3 regions of the Carnobacterium pleistocenium FTR1 genome follow, and region 1 is predicted to be linked to each of the others. Evidence: a T-box and tRNA genes for the amino acid it is inferred to sense, from the RefSeq annotation. Region 1 holds a T-box; the other regions hold tRNA genes.

The links. The T-box of region 1 lies ahead of tyrS (tyrosine--tRNA ligase). A T-box ahead of a tRNA ligase gene usually reads a tRNA of that ligase, here a tRNA-Tyr.
Region 2: it encodes a tRNA-Tyr, which carries the amino acid that the T-box ahead of tyrS (tyrosine--tRNA ligase) is inferred to sense. The anticodon was not compared.
Region 3: it encodes a tRNA-Tyr, which carries the amino acid that the T-box ahead of tyrS (tyrosine--tRNA ligase) is inferred to sense. The anticodon was not compared.

The regions. Positions count from the first base shown of each region.
Region 1 covers NZ_JQLQ01000002.1:2,513,135-2,516,393, reverse strand. Annotated here, with positions in the region: gene tyrS (tyrosine--tRNA ligase) at 1-1,241, opposite strand, end outside; T-box leader at 1,312-1,528, opposite strand; NiCo riboswitch at 1,700-1,806, shown strand; gene BP17_RS12275 (heavy metal translocating P-type ATPase) at 2,455-3,259, shown strand, end outside.
Region 2 covers NZ_JQLQ01000002.1:1,193,409-1,196,667, reverse strand. Annotated here, with positions in the region: gene BP17_RS05815 (phosphoenolpyruvate carboxykinase (ATP)) at 1-495, opposite strand, end outside; tRNA gene BP17_RS05810 (tRNA-Leu) at 658-741, opposite strand; tRNA gene BP17_RS05805 (tRNA-Cys) at 776-846, opposite strand; tRNA gene BP17_RS05800 (tRNA-Gln) at 878-949, opposite strand; tRNA gene BP17_RS05795 (tRNA-His) at 961-1,033, opposite strand; tRNA gene BP17_RS05790 (tRNA-Trp) at 1,070-1,143, opposite strand; tRNA gene BP17_RS05785 (tRNA-Tyr) at 1,175-1,255, opposite strand; tRNA gene BP17_RS05780 (tRNA-Phe) at 1,261-1,336, opposite strand; tRNA gene BP17_RS05775 (tRNA-Asp) at 1,374-1,446, opposite strand; tRNA gene BP17_RS05770 (tRNA-Val) at 1,459-1,531, opposite strand; tRNA gene BP17_RS05765 (tRNA-Glu) at 1,577-1,648, opposite strand; tRNA gene BP17_RS05760 (tRNA-Ser) at 1,660-1,748, opposite strand; tRNA gene BP17_RS05755 (tRNA-Asn) at 1,802-1,874, opposite strand; rRNA gene rrf (5S ribosomal RNA) at 1,889-2,004, opposite strand; rRNA gene BP17_RS05745 (23S ribosomal RNA) at 2,093-3,259, opposite strand, start outside.
Region 3 covers NZ_JQLQ01000002.1:1,184,189-1,187,447, reverse strand. Annotated here, with positions in the region: tRNA gene BP17_RS05735 (tRNA-Leu) at 687-770, opposite strand; tRNA gene BP17_RS05730 (tRNA-Cys) at 805-875, opposite strand; tRNA gene BP17_RS05725 (tRNA-Gln) at 907-978, opposite strand; tRNA gene BP17_RS05720 (tRNA-His) at 990-1,062, opposite strand; tRNA gene BP17_RS05715 (tRNA-Trp) at 1,099-1,172, opposite strand; tRNA gene BP17_RS05710 (tRNA-Tyr) at 1,204-1,284, opposite strand; tRNA gene BP17_RS05705 (tRNA-Phe) at 1,290-1,365, opposite strand; tRNA gene BP17_RS05700 (tRNA-Asp) at 1,403-1,475, opposite strand; tRNA gene BP17_RS05695 (tRNA-Val) at 1,488-1,560, opposite strand; tRNA gene BP17_RS05690 (tRNA-Glu) at 1,606-1,677, opposite strand; tRNA gene BP17_RS05685 (tRNA-Ser) at 1,689-1,777, opposite strand; tRNA gene BP17_RS05680 (tRNA-Asn) at 1,831-1,903, opposite strand; rRNA gene rrf (5S ribosomal RNA) at 1,918-2,033, opposite strand; rRNA gene BP17_RS05670 (23S ribosomal RNA) at 2,122-3,259, opposite strand, start outside.

The sequences.
Region 1 (3,259 bases):
TTTTTCTTCCCTTTTCGAATAAGGATAAAGCGTTCATCAAAAGAATTTTCAGGTGTAACAATGGCTTCGACATCTGTAACTTTTTCGCCGTTCATTGATAAGGCTCCGTTTTTGATATCTTCACGAGCTTGACGTCTAGAAGGTTCTATACCAACTATATCAACTAACCATTCAACAATATTCCATTCTTCTTTTGGAGCTTCGAAAGTTGGCATATTCTTGAAGCCTTCTTCAATTTGATCAGCTGTTAACTCTTTTACATTACCGGAAAAAAGAGCTGCAGTGATTTTTTCAGCATCCATCAAAGCTTGTTCGCCATGAACAAATAGAGTCATTTCTCTGGCCAAAGTTTTTTGTGCTGCGCGTTTGTGCGGTTCAACTGCTACCATTTCAGCCAAAGCGTCAATTTCTTCTTTTGTTAAAAAAGTAAAATACTTCAAGTATTTTACAACATCACGGTCATCCTGATTCAACCAAAACTGATAAAATTCATAAGGAGTGGTCTTTTTTGAATCTAACCAAATAGCTCCACCAGCAGTTTTCCCAAATTTAGTTCCGTCCGCTTTTAACATTAAGGGAATGGTCAACCCATAAGCTTCAGCTTCAGAACCTTCTTGTTTACGGATGTATTCTAAACCAGCAGTGATATTTCCCCATTGGTCTGCACCACCAATTTGTAATTGAACATCTTCATTTTGATACAAATGTAAAAAATCGATGGATTGCAGAATTTGATAAGTGAATTCAGTAAATGAAATACCGGTTTCCAAACGACTGGCAACGATATCTTTTGCCAACATGGTATTGACGTTAAAACTCTTGCCAATATTACGTAAGAAATCCAATAAAGAGAGTTCTTTTGTCCAATCCAAATTGTTTACCATACGGATAGAGGCTTCATCTTTCCCAGCATCAAATAGCTTTTCCATTTGGTAAGTTAATTTATTGACATTATTTTGAACTTGTTCGCTAGTCTGTAAAACACGCTCTTCTGATTTTCCGCTTGGATCGCCGATTGAACCCGTCGCTCCACCAATAACGATGACTGGAAGGTGGCCAGCTAATTGGAATCTTTTCAAAATCATAAAAGGAATCAGATGACCAATATGCATGCTGTCACCAGTTGGATCAACTCCGCAGTATAACCCTACCTTTTTTTGGTTAATTAATTTTTTTAAACCGACTTCGTCTGTTTGTTGATTAATGGCATCGCGCCATTCTAATTCATCAATAATATTCATTCTTCTCGCTCCTTTATTATAGGTATTTTATGCATAAAAAAAGCCCGATAAAAAAGATTTAACTCTTTTTTATCGGGACGAAGTTTTCCGTGTTACCACCCAAATTGCAGTCTGTTTTTAATGCAAAACAAGCCTACCACTCATTCACTGTAACGTAGCAATACGCTTGAGGTTAATCAAGTTACTCCGGAGTGTAATTCACAAAATGGTTTGTACCTATTTTCATCATCCATAGGCTTTCTATTAAACAGGGACCCATTGTTACTCTGCTCTTTCAACGTAAATTGTTATGAGATTAATATTAGTATAGATGAAGTGAAGACAATTTGTCAATCTTGTTTTTTAGAATTTATTTCTTAAAAGTAGTTTTGGGCTATTGCTATTTTTCCGAAAAATGATATTATATTAGGTATAAAGCTAATTTAACTTTCTTTTCGGACTTTTTTAAGATCGAAAAGGCATTTAAATCTGAACAGGCGGTAAACCTTAGAGGTTTGTGCAGCCGGACCACCAGATAGATGTGTGGTAGCAGAGTAGTGCAAAAAGGCACACCTGTGGGACAGTAACATTGTCCTACAAGTGTGCCTTTTTTTTGTATTTTTATATAAAGGAGGCAAGATTCCAGTCAGTTGTTTAACAAATAGTATCTATGAACTGAATTGTTTTTTTAGAGAAATAACATTCGGTGAAGGTTAAAAATTGAAGAATGGAGGTCTCAGACAGTATCATATAGGTAAGATTAATTTCGTCTTACCTTAAAAGAAATTTTATGTCAGGTATTTGACTAGAGTATGTTTTAAAACTATCTTGTTAAAAGCAAGTAGCGGTAACAAGCGCTAGTTCGAGTAACTGAGACCCGATATGCATATGAGTAGCGGAAACGAGCGCTAGTTCGAGTAACTGAGACCCGATATGCATATGAGTAGCGGTAACAAGCGCTAGTTCGAGTAACTGAGACCCAATATGCATATGAGTAGCGGAAACGAGGGTTAGTTCGAGTGGCTCAAAATAGTGGATTGTTTTATTTGATTCCTTGACTCATTAAGCCGTTCTTGTTGTTCAATTCTAATTTAATCATCCCTATTTTTCTCAATTAGCTCAAAAATCAGAAGAATAATTAGCTTTAAAACGCACCCTAATTTAGCAACACTTAAAATGATAGTTATTTTCAGTAGTAGGTTAGAAAAATTACTTTTAGAAAGGAAAGATAAAGATGGTAAAATTTTTAGTCAAGACACGAGTAGGGCAATTTTTAATCATGGGTATTTTCTTTACGATTATCGGATTTATATTAGATCCTTTTGGAGGACTCTACAGCCAATTTTCATTTTACTTGGCCATTTTATTTTTAGGTTTTTTTGCCGCAAAAAAAGCCATAGTGGAAACGATCTACTCTCACTCACCCAATGTTGATTTACTGATGATTTTAGCGGCATTGGGAGCTTGCGTGATCAATTATGAGTCAGAAGGAGCGGTCTTATTATTGATTTTTGCCGGATCAGAAGCCCTAGAAGCTTATGCTACCAATAAATCAAATAGTGCTATTTCCGAATTAATGGCCCATGTCCCGTCCGTAGCCCAAGTATTAAAAGAGAATGGAGAAGTTGTTGAAGTACCGACAGAGGTCTTACAAGTTGGGGATATTGTGGTCGTTTCAAAAGGAGCTCAACTACCAATAGATGGATATGCTGACCGAAAAACACAAATCAATGAAGCTGCCCTAACCGGTGAATCTTTGCCTGCTGAAAAGGAAGAAGGAGATGAAGTTTTTTCAGGAACCTTCAATGAAGGCAACTCGTTCCATCTTAAAGTGAATAAAACGAGCGATCAAACGGTCTTTTCGAATATTATTCGGATGGTAGAAGAAGCACAAAATAGACCGTCAAAAATTTCGAAATTCATTGACCGGATTGAGTCAAGATACGTAATAGCGGTTCTAATTGCTGTACCGCTCTTCATAATGACACTATACTATTTCAACGACCTTACTTTCCAAGAAGCCTTTTATCGGGGGATGG
Region 2 (3,259 bases), 1.3 Mb from region 1:
TTCATCATAAACTTCATTACAAATTTGGAAATTCAATAACCATGAATAGATATTATTTTCTTGACCAACAGGTACGCTCAAGTGGGCCTTCACCATGAATTCGGGATCTAATCCAACATAAGCAGTTCCTTTATACCGCAATTTTTTTTCGCCTTGATGAATAGCTTCACGAATAATTGGTGCCAGTTTAGCATCTTCTTCAGGATTTTCTCCCAAGATACGTTTTGCCGCTGCTGTTCTCCCGACTACTGCTCCACCGTTCTCAACTAATACCCTTGCTCCAAAGGGTAACTCGAGTTTTTCTGGATATTTGACTAATAAATCTGTTACAATAGTATGCATTGAATCCTTAGCCAATAAGTACGCTTCTTCGATCGTCTTTACCTCTTTATTATTGTTTCCGTACATCGCCGTTTCTACAACTGAGCGTAAGGACGAAAATACGGGATTATCTTTTCTGATTTCTGCTTTTGAAAAAGTTGACTTTGTTGACATTATATCTCCTCCTATTTTCTAAAAAAATTAATTCAATTAATTTTCACGAATATAAAAGCGCTCTCATTTAACTAAAAAAACATTAGATATTAATATCTTTATCATAACAGATTCAATAAAAAAAAGCCCCTAAAAACAGTTTTGTTTTTAGGGGCTTTAATATACCGGCGGCCGGAATCGAACCGGCACGCCCTCGCGGGCACAGGATTTTGAGTCCAGCGCGTCTACCAGTTCCGCCACGCCGGCATATGGACTACTTTTTTTCATCTTTTCAAAAATAAGGCGGTAACCGGATTTGAACCGGTGATGAAGGTTTTGCAGACCTCTGCCTTACCACTTGGCTATACCGCCATCTTTTTAGTTGAATAGCTATTCAATTAAACTGGGCTAGCTGGATTCGAACCAACGCATGAGGGAGTCAAAGTCCCTTGCCTTACCGCTTGGCTATAGCCCATTAAAAAAAAAGGCGACTGATGGGGTTCGAACCCACGCATGCCGGAACCACAATCCGGTGTGTTAACCACTTCACCACAATCGCCATGGTAATTATTTGTTATTGGTCTTACTTTAAAAATGGCAGGGGTAGTAGGAATTGAACCCACACTGATGGTGTTGGAGACCATAGTTCTACCTTTAAACTATACCCCTATCTTAATAGAAGGTCTTACATAAAAAACAATGGAGGGGGACAGATTCGAACTGTCGAACCCGAAGGAGCGGATTTACAGTCCGCCGCGTTTAGCCACTTCGCTACCCCTCCATAAATGGTGGCCTGGGACAGAATCGAACTGCCGACACCTTGAGCTTCAATCAAGTGCTCTACCAACTGAGCTACCAGGCCTTTATAGAAATGGTTTTTAGTTTAATTATTCTACCAACGGTCTCGACGGGAATCGAACCCGCGATCTTCTGCGTGACAGGCAGACATGTTAACCCCTACACCACGAGACCTTTTTAAACTAATGGAGGTTGACGGGCTCGAACCGCCGACCCTCTGCTTGTAAGGCAGATGCTCTCCCAACTGAGCTAAACCTCCAAGTGAGACCGTGCTTTTACTCTAACCCAGTAACGTCGTTACTGATGACCCGTACGGGAATCGAACCCGTGATACCGCCGTGAAAGGGCGGTGTCTTAACCGCTTGACCAACGGGTCATTATTTTAAACGGAGAGTAAGGGATTCGAACCCTTGAGACAGTGTTCACCGCCTACATGATTTCCAATCATGCTCCTTCGGCCACTCGGACAACTCTCCAGATGGGGTTCACTAACTGATCTCTCTTTTGTTTTCATAGATCGACTATGGAACTCCGCAAGTAGGACTCGAACCTACGACATCATGATTAACAGTCATGCGCTCTACCAGCTGAGCTATTGCGGAATAAAATTGAATCTGCGTGGCAACGTCCTACTCTCACAAAGGGAAACCCTTCACTACCATCGGCGCTAAGAAGCTTAACTTCTGTGTTCGGCATGGGAACAGGTGTGACCTTCTTGCCATCATCACCACACAATTTCAATCAGAGAACATTGTTCTCTCAAAACTGGATAAGGTAAAAATCGTTTTTGTTCTGAATCCGTCGTACACCGGTTATTTCTTTGGTTAAGTCCTCGACCGATTAGTATTGGTCCGCTCCATATATCGCTATACTTCCACTTCCAACCTATCAACCTGATCATCTCTCAGGGGTCTTACTCACTTACGTGATGGGAAATCTCATCTTGAGGGGGGCTTCACGCTTAGATGCTTTCAGCGTTTATCCCGTCCACACATAGCTACCCAGCAATGCCCTTGGCAGAACAACTGGTACACCAGAGGTGTGTCCATCCCGGTCCTCTCGTACTAAGGACAGCTCCTCTCAAATTTCCTACGCCCGCGACGGATAGGGACCGAACTGTCTCACGACGTTCTGAACCCAGCTCGCGTACCGCTTTAATGGGCGAACAGCCCAACCCTTGGGACCGACTACAGCCCCAGGATGCGATGAGCCGACATCGAGGTGCCAAACCTCCCCGTCGATGTGGACTCTTGGGGGAGATAAGCCTGTTATCCCCAGGGTAGCTTTTATCCGTTGAGCGATGGCCCTTCCATACGGAACCACCGGATCACTAAGCCCGACTTTCGTCCCTGCTCGACTTGTAGGTCTCGCAGTCAAGCTCCCTTATGCCTTTACACTCTGCGAATGATTTCCAACCATTCTGAGGGAACCTTTGGGCGCCTCCGTTACACTTTAGGAGGCGACCGCCCCAGTCAAACTGCCCGTCAGACACTGTCTCCCAGCCCGATAAGGGCTGTGGGTTAGAGTGGTCATACAGCAAGGGTAGTATCCCACCAACGCCTCCACCAAGACTGGCGTCCTGGCTTCATTGGCTCCTACCTATCCTGTACAAGCTGTACAAACACTCAATATCAAACTGCAGTAAAGCTCCATGGGGTCTTTCCGTCCTGTCGCGGGTAACCTGCATCTTCACAGGTACTATAATTTCACCGAGTCTCTCGTTGAGACAGTGCCCAGATCGTTACGCCTTTCGTGCGGGTCGGAACTTACCCGACAAGGAATTTCGCTACCTTAGGACCGTTATAGTTACGGCCGCCGTTTACTGGGGCTTCAATTCTGAGCTTCGCCCGAGAGCTAACCCTTCCTCTTAACCTTCCAGCACCGGGCAGGCGTCAGCCCCTATACGTCATCTTACGATTTTGCAGAGACCTGTGTTTTTGATAAACAGTCGCCTGGGCCTATTCACTGCGGCTGACCAATTGGTCAG
Region 3 (3,259 bases), 1.3 Mb from region 1:
ATCAGAATCGAACAACAACATTGACCTGTTGAGTCAAGGAGTCAAATAAAATAGTCAACTATTTGAGTTACTCAAACTACGCTCGTCCCGGGTACTCAAATGCAGATCAGGGTCTCAGGTACTCGAACTAATGCTCGTTCCCATTACTCAAATGCAAATCAGTTCTCAGTTACTCGAACTAATGCTCGTTCTCATTACTCAAATCAAAATCGGCGTCTAAGTCACCCGAACTAACGCACGTTCTGGCTACTTGCTCTTAACAAGATAGTTTTAAAACATGACCTAAAAAAATAGATTCTTGTTTACACATGCTTTATCTCTAATGTAGCTAATGTCATAAGAGTTAGGTCAACGTGAGGAAATAAGCCCGGATGCTCATCATCATCCATCGAGCTAAGTACTATTAGACTATGACAAGTAACTGTAAAATGTGTGTACGTGGCCGGGCTGGAGCAACTTCAGCTATGACAAAAGCAGATTAGGTCCACTTTTTGAAACACGTTCTAGAATAACCCTTACAGACGAGTTCACAACTCCATAAGCAAACACGCCTATTCCAGAAGATGATTTATTTTGTTTTATCGACAGATCTTACGAGAAATCATTTGATTGAGAGCCAAAAAATAAAATAAAATAAAACGCAAAAAAGACACCCAACATCTTATAAATGTTGGGTGTCTTCAGTATACCGGCGGCCGGAATCGAACCGGCACGCCCTCGCGGGCACAGGATTTTGAGTCCAGCGCGTCTACCAGTTCCGCCACGCCGGCATATGGACTACTTTTTTTCATCTTTTCAAAAATAAGGCGGTAACCGGATTTGAACCGGTGATGAAGGTTTTGCAGACCTCTGCCTTACCACTTGGCTATACCGCCATCTTTTTAGTTGAATAGCTATTCAATTAAACTGGGCTAGCTGGATTCGAACCAACGCATGAGGGAGTCAAAGTCCCTTGCCTTACCGCTTGGCTATAGCCCATTAAAAAAAAAGGCGACTGATGGGGTTCGAACCCACGCATGCCGGAACCACAATCCGGTGTGTTAACCACTTCACCACAATCGCCATGGTAATTATTTGTTATTGGTCTTACTTTAAAAATGGCAGGGGTAGTAGGAATTGAACCCACACTGATGGTGTTGGAGACCATAGTTCTACCTTTAAACTATACCCCTATCTTAATAGAAGGTCTTACATAAAAAACAATGGAGGGGGACAGATTCGAACTGTCGAACCCGAAGGAGCGGATTTACAGTCCGCCGCGTTTAGCCACTTCGCTACCCCTCCATAAATGGTGGCCTGGGACAGAATCGAACTGCCGACACCTTGAGCTTCAATCAAGTGCTCTACCAACTGAGCTACCAGGCCTTTATAGAAATGGTTTTTAGTTTAATTATTCTACCAACGGTCTCGACGGGAATCGAACCCGCGATCTTCTGCGTGACAGGCAGACATGTTAACCCCTACACCACGAGACCTTTTTAAACTAATGGAGGTTGACGGGCTCGAACCGCCGACCCTCTGCTTGTAAGGCAGATGCTCTCCCAACTGAGCTAAACCTCCAAGTGAGACCGTGCTTTTACTCTAACCCAGTAACGTCGTTACTGATGACCCGTACGGGAATCGAACCCGTGATACCGCCGTGAAAGGGCGGTGTCTTAACCGCTTGACCAACGGGTCATTATTTTAAACGGAGAGTAAGGGATTCGAACCCTTGAGACAGTGTTCACCGCCTACATGATTTCCAATCATGCTCCTTCGGCCACTCGGACAACTCTCCAGATGGGGTTCACTAACTGATCTCTCTTTTGTTTTCATAGATCGACTATGGAACTCCGCAAGTAGGACTCGAACCTACGACATCATGATTAACAGTCATGCGCTCTACCAGCTGAGCTATTGCGGAATAAAATTGAATCTGCGTGGCAACGTCCTACTCTCACAAAGGGAAACCCTTCACTACCATCGGCGCTAAGAAGCTTAACTTCTGTGTTCGGCATGGGAACAGGTGTGACCTTCTTGCCATCATCACCACACAATTTCAATCAGAGAACATTGTTCTCTCAAAACTGGATAAGGTAAAAATCGTTTTTGTTCTGAATCCGTCGTACACCGGTTATTTCTTTGGTTAAGTCCTCGACCGATTAGTATTGGTCCGCTCCATATATCGCTATACTTCCACTTCCAACCTATCAACCTGATCATCTCTCAGGGGTCTTACTCACTTACGTGATGGGAAATCTCATCTTGAGGGGGGCTTCACGCTTAGATGCTTTCAGCGTTTATCCCGTCCACACATAGCTACCCAGCAATGCCCTTGGCAGAACAACTGGTACACCAGAGGTGTGTCCATCCCGGTCCTCTCGTACTAAGGACAGCTCCTCTCAAATTTCCTACGCCCGCGACGGATAGGGACCGAACTGTCTCACGACGTTCTGAACCCAGCTCGCGTACCGCTTTAATGGGCGAACAGCCCAACCCTTGGGACCGACTACAGCCCCAGGATGCGATGAGCCGACATCGAGGTGCCAAACCTCCCCGTCGATGTGGACTCTTGGGGGAGATAAGCCTGTTATCCCCAGGGTAGCTTTTATCCGTTGAGCGATGGCCCTTCCATACGGAACCACCGGATCACTAAGCCCGACTTTCGTCCCTGCTCGACTTGTAGGTCTCGCAGTCAAGCTCCCTTATGCCTTTACACTCTGCGAATGATTTCCAACCATTCTGAGGGAACCTTTGGGCGCCTCCGTTACACTTTAGGAGGCGACCGCCCCAGTCAAACTGCCCGTCAGACACTGTCTCCCAGCCCGATAAGGGCTGTGGGTTAGAGTGGTCATACAGCAAGGGTAGTATCCCACCAACGCCTCCACCAAGACTGGCGTCCTGGCTTCATTGGCTCCTACCTATCCTGTACAAGCTGTACAAACACTCAATATCAAACTGCAGTAAAGCTCCATGGGGTCTTTCCGTCCTGTCGCGGGTAACCTGCATCTTCACAGGTACTATAATTTCACCGAGTCTCTCGTTGAGACAGTGCCCAGATCGTTACGCCTTTCGTGCGGGTCGGAACTTACCCGACAAGGAATTTCGCTACCTTAGGACCGTTATAGTTACGGCCGCCGTTTACTGGGGCTTCAATTCTGAGCTTCGCCCGAGAGCTAACCCTTCCTCTTAACCTTCCAGCACCGGGCAGGCGTCAGCCCCTATACGTCATCTTACGATTTTGCAGAGACCTGTGTTTTTGATAAACAGTCGCCTGGGC